DNA from 2 places in the Arthrobacter sp. MYb224 genome. Region 2 is predicted to be linked to the other one. Evidence: predicted binding sites of a transcription regulator. Region 2 holds the regulator's gene; the other holds the start of a gene.
What was found. The regulator LexA, encoded in region 2, represses DNA repair genes until DNA is damaged. The targets are predictions, from matches to a motif close to TCGAACANNTGTTCGA.

Region 1 (7,146 bases), on a different contig from region 2:
GCCGGTGGCCTTGATGTGCTCAATGGCGCCCAGCGGCAGGGCGAGCTGTCCGGGGCCGGGCCGGTATTTGGCCGGGATGCTGGCGTGCGCCATGGATTGGGTGTGGGCGATGGTGTCCGCCCTGCTGGTGCCGGCAAGGAGCGAATCGAAGACGCCGAGCGCCGCGAGGTTCTGGTAGCTGCGCCGGGACAGGCCGGCGCGTTGGCGGACGTCCGCGAGGCTGTCATAGGGTTGCCCGGCGACCAGCCGGGTGACCTCGCGTTCGCTCAGCTGGTGGATGTCGCGGAAGGCCAGGCGGATGCCGTATTGGCCGGGGCGGATGGTTCCGGCGGCGCGCGGGACGATCGGGGTGCCGCGCACGGCATGTTCGAAGACGCGTTCGACTCGGTAATGGCCGGTGGAGAGGTTGACGTCCAGCGGGAGGATGGGAATGTTCATCCGGCGCGCCTCGGAGACCAGCAGGCGTTTGGGGTACATGCCCGGGTCGTGCTCCCAGATGCCGGCGAGGAACGCCTCGGGATGGTGCGCCTTCAGCCAGGCCGAATGGTAGGTGGGTACGGCGAAGGCCGCCCCATGGGCCTTGCAGAAGCCGAAGGAGCCGAAGCCTGCGAGCACCTTCCAGACCTTGTCGATGATCTCCGGCGCGTAGCCCTTTCGCGCAGCGTTGGTGCGGAAGAATTTTTCGACCGCGGGTTCCTGGGCCGGGTTGCCCAGATGCCGCCGGTAGACATCTGCCATCCCCAGGGTGCAGCCGGTCATCACATGGAGCATGCGCAGCACCTGTTCGTGGAAGACGGTGACCCCATGGGTTTCGGCGAGCGCGGGCTTCAAATCCGGGTGCAGGAACTGCTCGGGAGCAAAACCGTGGCGGTGCTCCAGGTAGGGCTTGACCATATTCGATTGCATGGGTCCGGGGCGGAAGAGCGAGATGTCGATGATGAGGTCGTTGAATTCGGTGGGGGCGAGCTTGCCGATCAGTTCGCGTTGGCCCGGGGATTCGATTTGGAAGCAGCCCAGGGTGTGGGTGGAGCGGATCAGCTCGTAGGTGATCGGGTCATCCAGCGGAACGCGGGCGAAGTCGATCTGCCCGTCCGCTTCGATGTACTCCGGCTGCCGGTGTCCCCCGGCGCGGGCGACCGACTGCCGGGAGGGATGCAGGCGCTTGATCTCCGCTAGCGTGTAGGCGATGGCCGATTGCATGCGCACCCCGAGCACGTCGAGCTTGATCAGCCCCATCAGGTCCATATCGTGCTTGTCGTACTGGCTCATGGGCAGCCCCATCCCGGAGGGTTGCACCGGGGTGCGGTCCAGCAGGCTCGCGTCGGAGAGGATCACCCCGCAGGGGTGCATGGAGATATGCCGCGGCAGCCGGTCCAGGCGTTCGGTCGCGTCGATGAGGATGTCCAGCTGCCCGTCGGAGGTGATGCGCTTGGCCAAGGGGGCGAGTTCCGGCTTTTCCTCCAGCGCCTCGCGGAAGGAGGAGGCGGAGAAGCGCCAGAGCTGCTTGGCGATCTCGTCGACCTGTTCCTGCTCCAGGCCGAGGGCGGCTCCGGCGTCGCGGACGGCGCCGCGTGCCCGGTAGGCGTTTTGCATGCTCATCAGGCTTACGCGCTCCTCCCCATAGGTGTCGAAGATCTTGTGATAGATCTCGTGGCGGCGCGCGGATTCCACGTCGATGTCGATATCCGGCAAGGTGGTGCGGGTATCGGAGAGGAAGCGTTCGAAGACCAGGTCGTGCTGCAGCGGGTTGACCTGGCTGATCCCCAGCAGGTAGTTGACCAGGGAGGAGGCTCCGGAGCCGCGGGCGGCCACCCGCACGCCCATGCCGGTGATCAGGTTGACGGTTTCGGCGACGGTGAGGAAGTAGCCGGCGAAGTCCAGCCTTTCGATCACCCCCAGCTCCAGAGCCAGCTGCTTTTCGATCTCGCTGCGCTTGGTGTTCGGCAGCAGACGCGGTGCGGCGGCGAAAACTCGTTCGGTCAGTTCCTGCTGGGCCGGACGGTGCAAGCCGATGATTTTCGCTTCGGGGATCACCGGCTGCTTCCAGCCAAGATCCGTATGCGCATCCAGCGCCGCCCAGTCGGAGAGCTGCTCGGTATTGCGCAGGAGCCTATAGGCCCAGGCGCGTTCGGTCACCCGGGAGAGATCTTGGGCCAGCTGGTGCATCTGGGCCGGGGTTTTCAGCCATCCCTGCCCGGTGGGCTGCAGCTCTTCCAAGGCGCTGAGCCTGCCCAGCACCCGGGCCGAGTCGAGGATGTCGGCGGTGACCGCCCCATCGGCATCGGCATAGCGCACCGCGTTGCTGAGCACCGGGGCGACGCCGAGCTCCGCGGCGAAGCGCAGCAGCTTGCTGGCGAAGCCCAGGCTGTAGCGCTTGCCGGGAGCGGAGAGGTGGGTGGTGATTTCTGCGCGCAACTGCCCGCCGGCCAGCTTCTTCCAGTGGGCCATCAGCGCCCGGGCCTGGGAGTACTTGCCGCGCTCGATGGCCCGCGACACGTCGGATTCGGCACCGAGCAGCAGCACCAGTTGCCCGCCGGCCAGCCGCTGCGCCAGGTCGGCTTGGCTCAGCCCGATGATTCCGCGCGGGTTCTGGTGCGCCGCGGAGACCGCGCGGCACAGCGCGGCGTATCCGCGTCCTTGGGTGTTTCCGCGGGCGAGCAGGATGATGCGTCCGGCGGGTTTTCCCTGGCCGTCAAGTACCGCGAGGTTCACTCCGAGGATCGGGCGCAGCCCCTCGGCGAGGCAGGCTCCGACATGCTTGACCGCGCCGAAGAGCCCGTCTCGGTCGGTGAGCGCCAGCGCCTCGGCTCCCTGCGCGCGGGCGGCGGCCGCCAGCTGGGGCGGGCTGGAGACGCCATAGTGCGCGCTATAGGAGGAGGTGACGTTCAGGTGGGTGAAGCTCATGGGCGGATCCTTCGAAACAGCGTAGGAATACCATTAGAACAAAGTTTCGAAAGATGTGCATTTATGCCCGGTCAGGCGCTGATTGGCAACTCCTGATTCACCCTGATCAGCCGCCAGCGCGTGGATTGCGGGTCGAAGCTGACGTCGATGCTCCGCGTGGGGCCGCGGCCCGCCGCTCGGGTGATCTCCAGCCGCCAGATCTCGTAATCCGCTAGTCCGGCGCCGATTCCGCGGGGTATGCGCAGGTTTTCGTCCCACCATTTGCGGCGTTCGAACCACCGTTGCGGCTCGGCGACCAGCCGATATTCGCACCCCTGCCAGGAAACCCGCAACGGCACCCCGCTTGGGGCGCAGGAAACCTGGATCGACTCGGTAAAAATGCCCACGTGCAACTCCTTCAACCCTACTGACTCAATCTTATTCGAATACGTGTTCTAACAACAGTTACGCTAGTCAGCTCGACGGACAGTTTAGCGCCGGGGAAGTATCACAGCCCCGTCCATGCCTAGGGCTCTGGCGCTACGCGGGTCCGCGCCCTGAAGCACGCAAATCCAGGGCAAGGAAAGCTCTGAGACGAAGTTGGCTACCGGGCCGAAACCATTTGCGGCCGCTGGCCTATTACCTAAAATGAGAGCCGGCCGACCGGGATGGAACTCCACGTTCGTTGGCCCGTGGTTCACGCCGCCAAGTGGCGTACCTTGACGTTGCACAGCGTGAGGAACGGTTGAGCCGGCGGAGGGTTCAACCGTTCCTTCGGAGCATCCGAATTTCAGAGGGACTTGCCGAATAGACTCGACGAATGGCAGCGCTCAGGGCAAAAGCGGAGGAATAGCCGACCTCACCGGCTATCTGCCCCAATGAAGAATTGGTGTTCTGCAGGGCATCCCAAGCCAGCGCCAAACGCAACCGGGTGAGGTATCCAACCGGTGGCATTCCCATGGCTTCATGAAACGCCGCGGAAAAGGCCGAACGGGACATGGCAGCGATCCCGGCGAGCAGTGCCACACTCCAGGGCTCCGCCGGAGCGGACCACATTGCCCCCACCGCGGCTGCAATCCCCGGTTTTGCACCTGGGACCATGCCGGCCCCCGGCATTTGCTGCAGCACTTGGAGCGCGAGGATATCCAAAAGCCGATCCAAGACCAACGACTGCACAGGTCCTTGCCGCTCGGCTTCAAGGTGCAGCAGCTCAGCCCAATTCCAGAGCGCTGCATCATCTATCAGGCATAGCGCTCGCCCCTCGCAGATCAGGTCGGTAATCGCACTGGTTGTGGTGAAGGTGCAGACCAGCAATTGGTCCGCCCCGTCGCGGGCGTTACCCCACGAGCGGACGCCGTGGCGCAGCGTCTCAGTGACCGGCTGCGCCGCAGGGCCGAGGCATTGCTGGCCTGGTCCAATGAGGTATGTTTCAACGGCGGCGGCACGCGGCTGCGTGCTGTCCGCAAGCACCCGATAAGGCGCCGTCCCGTGAATGACCACTAGGTTTCCCGGTTCAGCTTGGATCGTTGCTTCGCCTCGCTGCACCGCGCAAGATCCGGTACGCACCGCCAGGATTGTCAACGCGCAGCGATCTTGGACTTCGACTTGCCAGTTCCCTGCCATGCTCATGCGCAGGATGAAGCCGTCACGGGCACGCGGCCCCGCAGGAAAGGCATGTTGAGCGGTCACTCCCTCAGATTGGACGATGACGCATGTTTTGTCGAGTTTCAAACATTCTGCATCTGCGATCCGTGCGCTTGAATGAGTACCATGCACAGGAAAACGGCTCCCTTCTCAGCTCTCACACCCCGGCCAGGGGCGGTGGCATGATCCCCGAATGGCTAGCGGCCACATTGCTCATAACAACTATTACCAGCTCCGGGATTGTTGCAGGTTTTTATGCTGCCTTCGCACTGACGGTCCTCCCGGCCTTGGCCTCGGTCCAGGATTCGGCAGCCGGAGACTTCATGATCTCGGTGAACCAGCACGCCGAACGGCCCGCGTTTCTCAGCTTATTTTTCCTTAGCCTCGTCGGCAGTCTCGGCTACACTGCATACGCCTTAGCGCAAGGCCTCCTGGTCCCTGCACTGGGCTCGGCACTGGTGCTGTCCGGCGCCCTGCTCACCATCTTCCTCAGTGTTCCCTTGAACCGTGCCCTGCAGCGCGCAACGCTACCGTGGGCGCGCTATCGGCCCCGCTGGCACCGGGTTAATGTGCTGCGTGCAGCAGGCTCCGCGGCCGGATCACTTCTGCTCCTCATTACGGCCTGATCCGCCGCATGGCCATGGCCGAGCGCAGCGCGGTCGGTGCCCCCGACTACGCCGCGCGCGAAACTTCTCACGTCACTGTGTCCCGAATACTCGATTAGCTTGGAGCACACCGATAGCATCAAGACACACGAACAATTAAACTCAGGAGCAAATCCATGCCGCATAAGGTCAAAGCCGTTATTTCCCGCGCCAAAGACGCCCCGGTAGAGGTCGTCGATATCATCGTTCCGGACCCGGGACCCGGAGAGGTCATCGTCGATGTACTGACCGCCGGCGTCTGCCACACCGATCTGCACTACAAGCTCGGCGGCATCGGCAACGACTACCCGTACCTGCTGGGCCACGAGTCCACCGCGGTAGTCAGCCAGATCGGTGAGAACGTCACCAATGTGGTCGTAGGCGACCGGGTAATCCTGAACTGGCGTGCGGTCTGCGGCCAGTGCCGCGCCTGCGCCAAGGGGCAGGCGCAGTACTGCTTCAATACCGCGAACGCCACCCAGAAGATGACTTTGGAGGACGGCACCGAGCTTTCCCCAGCGCTGGGCATCGGATCCTTCGCCCAGAAGACCCTGGTAGCCGCCGGGCAGTGCACCAAGGTGGACGAGGACGCAGACGCCGCCGCCGTGGGCCTGCTCGGCTGCGGCGTGATGGCCGGCATCGGTGCGGCCATGAACACCGGTGAGGTCAAGCGCGGCGAGTCCGTAGCGGTTATCGGCTGCGGCGGCGTGGGCGTGGCGGCGATCGCCGGCGCCAAGCTGGCCGGAGCGACCACCATCATCGCCGTGGATTTGAACCCGACGAAGCTGGAGACCGCCACGCAGCTCGGCGCCACCCACACCGTCGATTCCTCGAAGGTCGATCCGATCGAAGCGATCAAGGAACTGACCGGCGGCTTCGGCGCCGACGTGGTCATCGACGCGGTGGGCCGCCCGGAAACCTACAAGCAGGCCTTCTACGCCCGCGACCTTGCCGGCCGCGTGGTGCTGGTCGGGGTGCCGACCCCGGAGATGAAGCTGGAACTGCCGCTGCTGGACGTCTTCGGCCACGGCGGCTCGCTGAAGTCCTCCTGGTACGGCGACTGCCTGCCTTCGCGCGACTTCCCGATGCTCGTTGAGCAGTACAAGCAGGGCCGGTTGGACCTGGATGCCTTCGTCACCGAGCGCATCAAGCTGGACGAGATCGAGGCGGCCTTCGACAAGATGCACGAAGGCACCGTGCTGCGTTCGGTGGTGGAGCTTTAATGAGCGCGCAGATCGAGAACGTCGTCACCTCGGGCACCTTCTCCCTGGACGGCGGCACCTGGGAGGTCGATAACAACGTCTGGATCATCGGCAATGAGTCCGAGGTCATGGTCATCGACCCGGCGCATGACGTGGAGAAGATCCTCGAGCAGGTTGGCGACCGCGAGGTGATGGCCGTCTTGCTCACCCACGGGCACGACGACCACATCCGCGCCGCGGTCGAATTCTCCGATGCGGTCGAGGCGCCGCTGTACCTGAACCCGGCCGATACGATGCTCTGGGAGAACGTTTATCCCGAGCGCAAGGTCGATGCCGAAATCCAGGAGGGTGATACCTTCACCATCGGTGAAACGACGCTGACCGCGCTGCATACCCCGGGCCATTCCCCGGGTTCCACCTGCTTCTACGCCGAGGACCTGGGTGTGCTGTTCAGCGGTGACACGCTGTTCCACGGCGGTCCGGGGGCTACCGGGCGCAGCTACTCCAGCTTCGAGACGATTATCGAGTCGATCCGCACCAAGCTGTTCGTCTTGCCCGAGCAGACCGTGGTGCACACCGGCCACGGAGATGCCACCACCATCGGCGCCGAGGCGCCGAATCTTGAAGAATGGATCGCGCGCGGACACTAAACCGCGCAGCTTTCCTTGACTGCCGGCCAGCTTCCAAGCTGGCCGGCAGTTTTTAACTCCAGAGACAAGCGGTAAATGGCCGGACGTGGAAAGATGGTTCCCATGCCAGAACCTACAGCTCCA
Region 2 (7,146 bases):
AGATAGCCCACGCGGGCTCCGGCCAGGCCGAAGGCCTTGGACATCGTGCGCGAGACGATCAAGCGCTGGCGCCCTTCGAGCAGGGTAAGCGCCGATCGAGTACCTGCCAGCGAGAATTCTGCGTAGGCTTCATCCACGATCACCATGGCGTCCGTTTCGCTGGCGGCCTCATAGACCGCTTCGATGACGTCTAGGCCCAGTGCGGTTCCGGTCGGGTTATTCGGGGAGCACAGGAATACCACGTTTGGGCGGTGTTCGCGCACCTGCGCGGCGGCGGATTCGGCCGAGAGGGTGAAATCTTCGGCGCGGTTTCCGGCAATGAATTCGGTATCGGTGCCACTGGCGAGCAGCGGGTACATCGAGTAGGTGGGGACGAAACTAAGCAGGCTGCGCCCCGGGCCGCCGAAGGCCTGCAGGATCTGCTGGAGAATTTCGTTGGAGCCGTTTGCGGCCCAGATGTTGTCGGAGGTCAGCCCGTGACCAAGGTAGTCGGCGAGCAGCTCGCGCAATTCGGTAAATTCACGATCCGGGTAACGATTTAGGCTGGCAGCCGCTTTGGTTACTTCCTGAGCGATGGCATCGACAACGGTCGCTGGCAACGGATGGGTGTTCTCGTTGACGTTCAGCTGAATGGGGACGTCAATTTGCGGCGCTCCATATGGGGATAGCCCGCGGAGATTCTCACGCAAGGGCAGCTGACTCAGAAGTTCACTACGGTCATTCACGCATTAATTCTAATGCTGAGGCACTCTCGCCGGTGAATCCACGACAAGAACAGGTAACAATAGTGAGCTGGCACTTAGTTCGAGAGTACCGGGATATCCAAAGTGTCCCCGGCGTACAACACACCGGCATCGATGGAGTTCAATTCCTCAATGTGGCTCATCGCCGCGTTGACTTCGTAGCCTACGGCGTACTCGCTGGCCAGCCCCCATAGGGTGTCACCGGGAATCACGGTGACTTCCACCGTCGCCGGGCCGGTGGGAAGGTCCGTGGACGCTTGGGCGCTGCTGGTGAACATGGTGAACATGAACGCCGCGGCGATCGTGAGCAGGAAGACCGGTATGCCTACCAGTACTGCCCAACCGCGACGGTTGATGCGGATCCTCATTGGTGTCTTGCTCTGCTGTGGGTGAAGTGCCAGAGTTGCCACGACTTTTTCTCCTCAACGATTACGGGTGATGCGAACCAATATTCGAATACAATCTTCGAACACCTGTTCGATACTAGTACATCTTTTCTAACAGAGCCAGATCGAACTTGTCCAGATGTTTTCGAACAAATCTTTGAAAGAAGCCCTGCGATCAACTAAGATTTCGAAGTAGTCGATCAATGAATACATCACAACATTGGGCACCGACAGTTTGTAGCTTCGAACTGAGGACCGAATGCAAGGGAAGGCAAAAATACATGTCAGCATCACAGCGCACTCCCCGGTCGAACGCCCGTTCGCTGACGATACGTCAGAAAAAGATCCTCGAAACCATCCAGCGTGCGATCGGCAAGAATGGCTACCCGCCGTCGATGCGTGAGATTGGCGACTCGGTCGGGCTCAAAAGCCTTTCGAGCGTTACTCACCAACTCGGTCAGCTCGAAAAGCTTGGGTACATTCGTCGCGACCCGCGGCGTCCACGAGCGATGGAGATTCTGCTTCCGCTGCAGCTTGCAGAGGACGGCGAGGGAAGCAGCGAGCCGCTGAGCGCGCCGGAACCCGCTGAGGACACGAAGGTCATTGAGCTGAGCTCCTCGGCAGACACCACAATGGTTCCCTTGGTCGGACGCATCGCCGCCGGTGGACCAATTTTGGCGGAGCAAACCGTCGAAGACGTCTTTTCCCTACCCCGCCAGCTGGTTGGCCACGGCGAGCTGTTCATGCTCAAGGTATCGGGCGATTCGATGGTGGATGCGGCTATTTGCGATGGCGACTGGGTGGTCGTCCGTCGCCAGCAGACCGCGGAGAACGGCGATATTGTGGCCGCATTGCTTGACGAGGAAGCCACGGTGAAGACCTTCCGTCAGCGCGACGGCCACACCTGGTTGCTGCCACAGAATTCGCGTTATGAGCCGATTCTCGGCGACGCGGCCACGGTGATGGGACGCGTCGTGTCGGTGATGCGTTCGCTGTAGCAGGCAAGTTTATTCCAACGAGCCATTCGGCCTCACCCATTGTCGGTGAGACCGGATGGCTTTTATTTTGCGCTGAGGTGGCTCGGCGGCAGGCTCACGCGCCCGGCTGCCTGGAGGATCGTCCAGCGTTGGGTGGCCGCCGAAAGCTGCGTCTCGACCCGGTCCGCGATCTGGCTCGCCGTGTCGCGGACCAATCGCGCGGCGGTGCGGCGGGTCTCAGCGGGCAGACGTTCGTCGTTCGCGGCGAGCGCCAGGTAGCGGCAGAGGATTCCAGTGAACAGATTGCCGTCTCCGCCGGATTCCAGGCGCAGGCCCTGTGCCGCAGTGGCGAGCTGGTCGTTGATCGCCTGAATCAGCGAGGCGGCTTGTGCCAGATGCTCAGCGGTCCCGGTGGCCAGCAATGCGCCGAGCACGGTGCCCTGATTGTAGGTGTAGATCGCTTCCTCGGTGCGCGGGCCGCCGGCGGTCAGGCGGATGCCGTCGAGGTAGAGCCCGGAGGATGTGCTGTAGAGCTCGCGACGCAGCCAGTCCAGCAGCCCGGTGGCGGTGCTCAAGTCCGCGATGCGTGCGAAATACAGGGCCGCCGGGGCGTTGGTGGGCGTGTTCTTGAAGTCGCGTTTGCGCGACCAGTAGAGCCCGCCGCCGAGCTTCTCGTCTTGGCCGCGCACCAGCTGTCGAGCCAGTGCACGCATGGCTAGGGTGGCGAGCAGCGCCGGGCGGGCGGTGAGCTGCTGGCTCAGCCCATTGAGCCGTTGGCTGGCAAGCAGCAACCAGGCCATGTCGTCGTAGAAGTAATTCGGGAAGCGGCCGAAATTGCGCAGCAGGATGCCGCGCAGCAGCTGGTTGGCCCGCCGCCAGTGCCTCTGGGCCGCGCACCGGTGACCGGAGTGCAGCTCGCGGAAAGCCGCGTCGAGGATCGCGTCGAGATAGTGCGCCTGCCACCAGTAGTGCCATTCGGACCAGGGGCGCGGGCGTTTGCCAGGCGCTGGCGCGGTAGGCGTCGCATGCAGCGAGCCGATCCAGGTGCCGGGCAGGCCCATGAGCCGATGGCCGAATCTGGCGTGCAGGTCCTCGCCTGCCACCGCGGCTAGGGCCTCCCAGTGCTCGGGGTCGTGGTTGCCTGGCTGATGCTGCGCTTCATTCACGAGTCGGCTCCCACTGCTCAATTCTCCGGTTGTGTGCAACAGCGTAGCCGCTTCGCCCGCCGGCATCGAGCACATCGAGCGGGCGGGATCAGGCCGCGAGCACTTCGGCGGCCGAGAACCAGTAGGTGTTGCGTCGCGGTTGTTGATCGGGGTCCAAGAATTTGGGCAGCAGCACCGCCGGAGGTTTGCCCTCGGCCACCACGAGGTTGAAAAGCCCGGCATGGCGCGCGTGGTGATGCATGGGACAGAGCAGAACGCCACGATCCACGCGGGTCTGTCCGCCCTCCTCCCATGGATCGACGTGGTCCGCCTCGCAGCGGCTGGCCGGCATCCGGCAGCCCGGGTAGAGGCAACCGCGGTCGCGGGCGGCCAGGGCGCGTTTCATATGCGGCGGAAAGAGCCGTTTGGATCGGCCGATATCCAGCGGTTGGCCTTTGCCGTCCAGCACCGCCGGGTAGATTCCGGCATTGCACATGAGCGTTCGGGCCTCCGCCGCGGTCAGCGGCAGGCCATTTTCGGTGCTGGCGAAGCTGGCGGCGCCAGCGAGCATTTTCTCGTAGTTCAGGTGCACGATCACCTGCGGGGCGATCAGCCCGGCGCCCGGATTTTTGCCGCCGACGCGATTGGCACGCAGCACCGCGAGCAATCCGGTCAGGTGGCGCAGGGCCGGGCTCAGGTCTTCGAAGGGCCGTTCGGGCGGCGGGGCGAGGTTGCTGGGTGGTTTCGGTGGTTCGGCTTCCGTCGCTTCGGCAGCCGGGGCGCGGGCCCAACCGGGCATGCTCGGCGCATCGTCCCATTCCTTGGGGGTGGTTGGCGTTGGCGCAACCGGGGTTCCGGGCTCGACCGATGGGGCGGGCTCGTCCGATGCGGCGGGCTCGGCGTGGTTGGGATAGCTGGCGTGGACGAGCTCGTTGAGCTGCTCGCGGTTGCCGGCGATGGTGTTGGGGTTGTCGATCTTGGCGCGGAGCGACTCGATGAGTTCGGCATCGTGCGGGAAGACCTTGAGCTGGTAGATGACCAGTCCGCCTTTTGTGCCACGAGGGAAGAGTCCTGCCTCGGCGAACAGCGCCTCGGGCGGGCGCTGGGCCTGGAGCTGCTCGGTGATGAGGCCGGACAGGTGCTTCGCGGCGCTGGCCGGTTCCTGGGCGATGAGCTTAACCGCCTGCGCTTCGAGCTGGGCGCGGGCCTGCGGGCCGGGCAGGTCCGCTTCGGCGTTGCGGATGGCCCGGGCGGCGCCGATCGCCGGGCGCGGATCTACGTTGCGGTTCGCGAAGTGGGCGGCAAGCTGCGGGCAATCGGGGGTGGTCCGCTCCCCCGCCTCGGAGACCTTGGCGATCAGCGAGCCGGCGGCCGCGAGCCGGGAGAGAGCCGCGCCGTGGGCGATGCCCAGCCAGCCGGAGTGCAGGTCCGCGGCGTCCTTGAAGCTGCTGCGGCCCAGCGTGCAGGTGCCGTGCAGCGCGGCGAGCTGCTCGTCCGTGGGTGCGGCGCCGGCGTCGGCGATGGCATCGAGGGATTCGGTATCCAGCTGGTGGCTGCCGCTGCGCTGAACCGCGTCGGCCGCGTGGATCTGCAGGCGGGACAGGGTCTGCGCGGTGCGTTCGGCCAGCCAGGCGAAGTAGGCGGCCTGGCCGGCGGGCAGTTCCTGGGAAGAGAGTTGCGCGCAGGCGGCATCGAGGGTGGTGATGGCCTGGGCCATCGCCCCGAGGGCCGCCTGGTTGCTGGTGAGTTCTTCCATACCCACCACCTTGCACGGTCCGCGGGCGGGTGCCGGCGGATCGGGCGCAGGGTGTGGAAAAGCGGGCGTGGCCGGTTTGGCGCCGGCTACTTTTCCGGTTGCAGGCGCTGCAGCACGCCGGTGATGACTTTTTTGTCGGTGGTCGGCCACATCGGCGGCAGCGAACTTTTCAGGAACGAGCCGTAGCGGGCGGTGGCCATGCGCGAGTCGAGGACCGCGACCACCCCCTTGTCCTGCACCGAACGGATCAGCCGGCCGGCGCCCTGGGCCAGGCGGATGGCCGCGTGCGTCGCGGAGACCTGCATGAAGCCGTTGCCGCCGTGCTTGGCCACGTCCTCGGTGCGGGCCTTGGAGATCGGGTCGTCGGGGCGCGGGAAAGGGATCTTGTCGATGATCACCAGGCGGCAGGAATCCCCGGGCACGTCCACGCCCTGCCAGAGGGTCATGGTGCCGAACAGGCAGGTGTCGCGCTCCGCGGAGAAGTCCGCGACCAGCGACTTCATGCTCGCGTCGCCCTGGCAGAGGATTTTCACATCGAGCTTCTCGCGCAGGATCGCCGCGGCTTCCTCGGCCGAACGCTTGGAGGTGAACAGCGCCAGCGCGCCGCCGCCGGAGGCGGTGATCAGGTCCTCGATCTCGTCCAGCGTCTCCGCGGCCAGCTGGCGCCCGGGCTTGGGCAGGTGCTTCGCGACGTAGAGGATGCCCTGGTTCGGGTAGTCGAACGGGCTGCCCACATCCACCCCGGTCCAGGACGGGGCGCCCTGGCCCATGAGCCCGAGCGATCCGGCCACCGAATCGAACTGCGAGCCGATGGCCAGGGTGGCGCTGGTGAGCACGACGGTGCGCCCGTCGAACAGGCCCTCGCGCAGCTTGCCGGCCACCGAGAGCGGCGCGACGTTCAGCGTCGCCGGCTGGCTGTCCTCGGTTTCCACGTAGCCGCGGCCCTCGATGAATTCGCGCGGGCGGGAGGTGAAGAGCACCTCGCGGCGCTCCTCGGCTTCGAGCATGCGGATCGCGTCGTCCATCACCGCCTGCATCTGCGAGCGGGCGGTCTGCCGTCCGCCGTCCGCCGGGGCGTTCGCCTCCGGCTTGGACAGCGCCAGCACCAGGCGGGCCTGTTCGACGATGTCGTTCAGCGCGAGGCCCATATCTTCGCGCAGCCCGCGCTCCAGCAAGCCCGTGGGCACCCCGGTGAGCGATTTTTCCAGCCGGCCGGCGGCCTTGGTGAGCTCGTCGACGTTCACGCCGCAGTGCCTTTTGGCGCCGCCGGCGGCGGTGAGCACCCCGCGCGCCGAGAGCGCGCCGGAGACCGAGCTGGTGACCCGGTCCTGCAGCTCGTGGGCCTCGTCGATGATCGCGACCTCGAAGTCCGGCAGCACGGACAGGCCCTCGAAGGCGGAGACCGCGAGCAGCGCGTGGTTGGTGATGACCACGTCGGATTCGGCGGCCCGCGCGCGGGCCATTTCGGAGAAGCACTCATCGGCCATCGGGCACTTTTGGGCGCCCAGGCATTCCATGGCGGAGACCGAAACCTGTTTCCAGGCCTTGTCGCTGACCCCGGGGACCAGTTCGTCGCGGTCCCCGGTATCGGTCTTCTCCGCCCAGTCGCGCAGCTTCAGCACCTCGGCGGCCAGCGGGGAGAACATCTGCCCGGCGGGCGCGGCCGGCGCGTCCATTTCGAACAGCGTTCCCTCGCTGTCGTCCGGGTACCCGCCGCCGAGCTTGTACTGGCAGAGGTAGTTGGCCCGGCCCTTGAGCAGGGCCACGTCCATCGGACGCGAGAGCTTGCCCTTGAGCGCTTCGAGCAGCCGCGGCACATCGCGCCCCACGATCTGGGACTGCAAGGCGAGGGTTGCGGTGGACACGATCACCGGCTTCGCGCTGGTTTGCGCATGGGCGAGCGCCGGGATCAGGTAGCCCATCGACTTGCCGGTGCCGGTGCCGGCCTGCACCAGCAGGTGTTTTTCGTCCTCCAGGGCCTCGACCATATGCTTGACCATCTGCTGCTGGCCGACGCGCATCTGGCCGCCCATGGAGGTCACCGCGGTTTCCAGAAGGTCCAGGACCTGCTCTTGCTTATCCATGTAGGTTGAAAGTCTCCAACTGAACCGCGAGGGATTCTCGCACCTTGACGATCAT

Region 1: a site for LexA is predicted at 3,326-3,341, ahead of CQ017_RS01485 (DUF6504 family protein). Genes of this name have one in related genera too.

What each region holds. Positions count from the first base shown of each region.
Region 1 covers NZ_PCPU01000001.1:307,945-315,090, forward strand. The annotation lists gene CQ017_RS01480 (DNA polymerase III subunit alpha) at 1-2,904, opposite strand, end outside; gene CQ017_RS01485 (DUF6504 family protein) at 2,976-3,290, opposite strand; gene CQ017_RS01490 (AraC family transcriptional regulator) at 3,646-4,572, opposite strand; gene CQ017_RS01495 (DUF1772 domain-containing protein) at 4,710-5,153, shown strand; gene CQ017_RS01500 (S-(hydroxymethyl)mycothiol dehydrogenase) at 5,309-6,394, shown strand; gene CQ017_RS01505 (MBL fold metallo-hydrolase) at 6,394-7,023, shown strand; gene CQ017_RS01510 (hypothetical protein) at 7,126-7,146, shown strand, end outside.
Region 2 covers NZ_PCPU01000012.1:45,198-52,343, forward strand. The annotation lists gene CQ017_RS16795 (histidinol-phosphate transaminase) at 1-725, opposite strand, end outside; gene CQ017_RS16800 (LysM peptidoglycan-binding domain-containing protein) at 800-1,153, opposite strand; gene lexA (transcriptional repressor LexA) at 1,411-2,127, shown strand; gene CQ017_RS16810 (glycoside hydrolase family 76 protein) at 2,190-3,272, opposite strand; gene CQ017_RS16815 (HNH endonuclease signature motif containing protein) at 3,361-5,007, opposite strand; gene CQ017_RS16820 (ATP-dependent DNA helicase) at 5,094-7,091, opposite strand; gene hflX (GTPase HflX) at 7,084-7,146, opposite strand, start outside.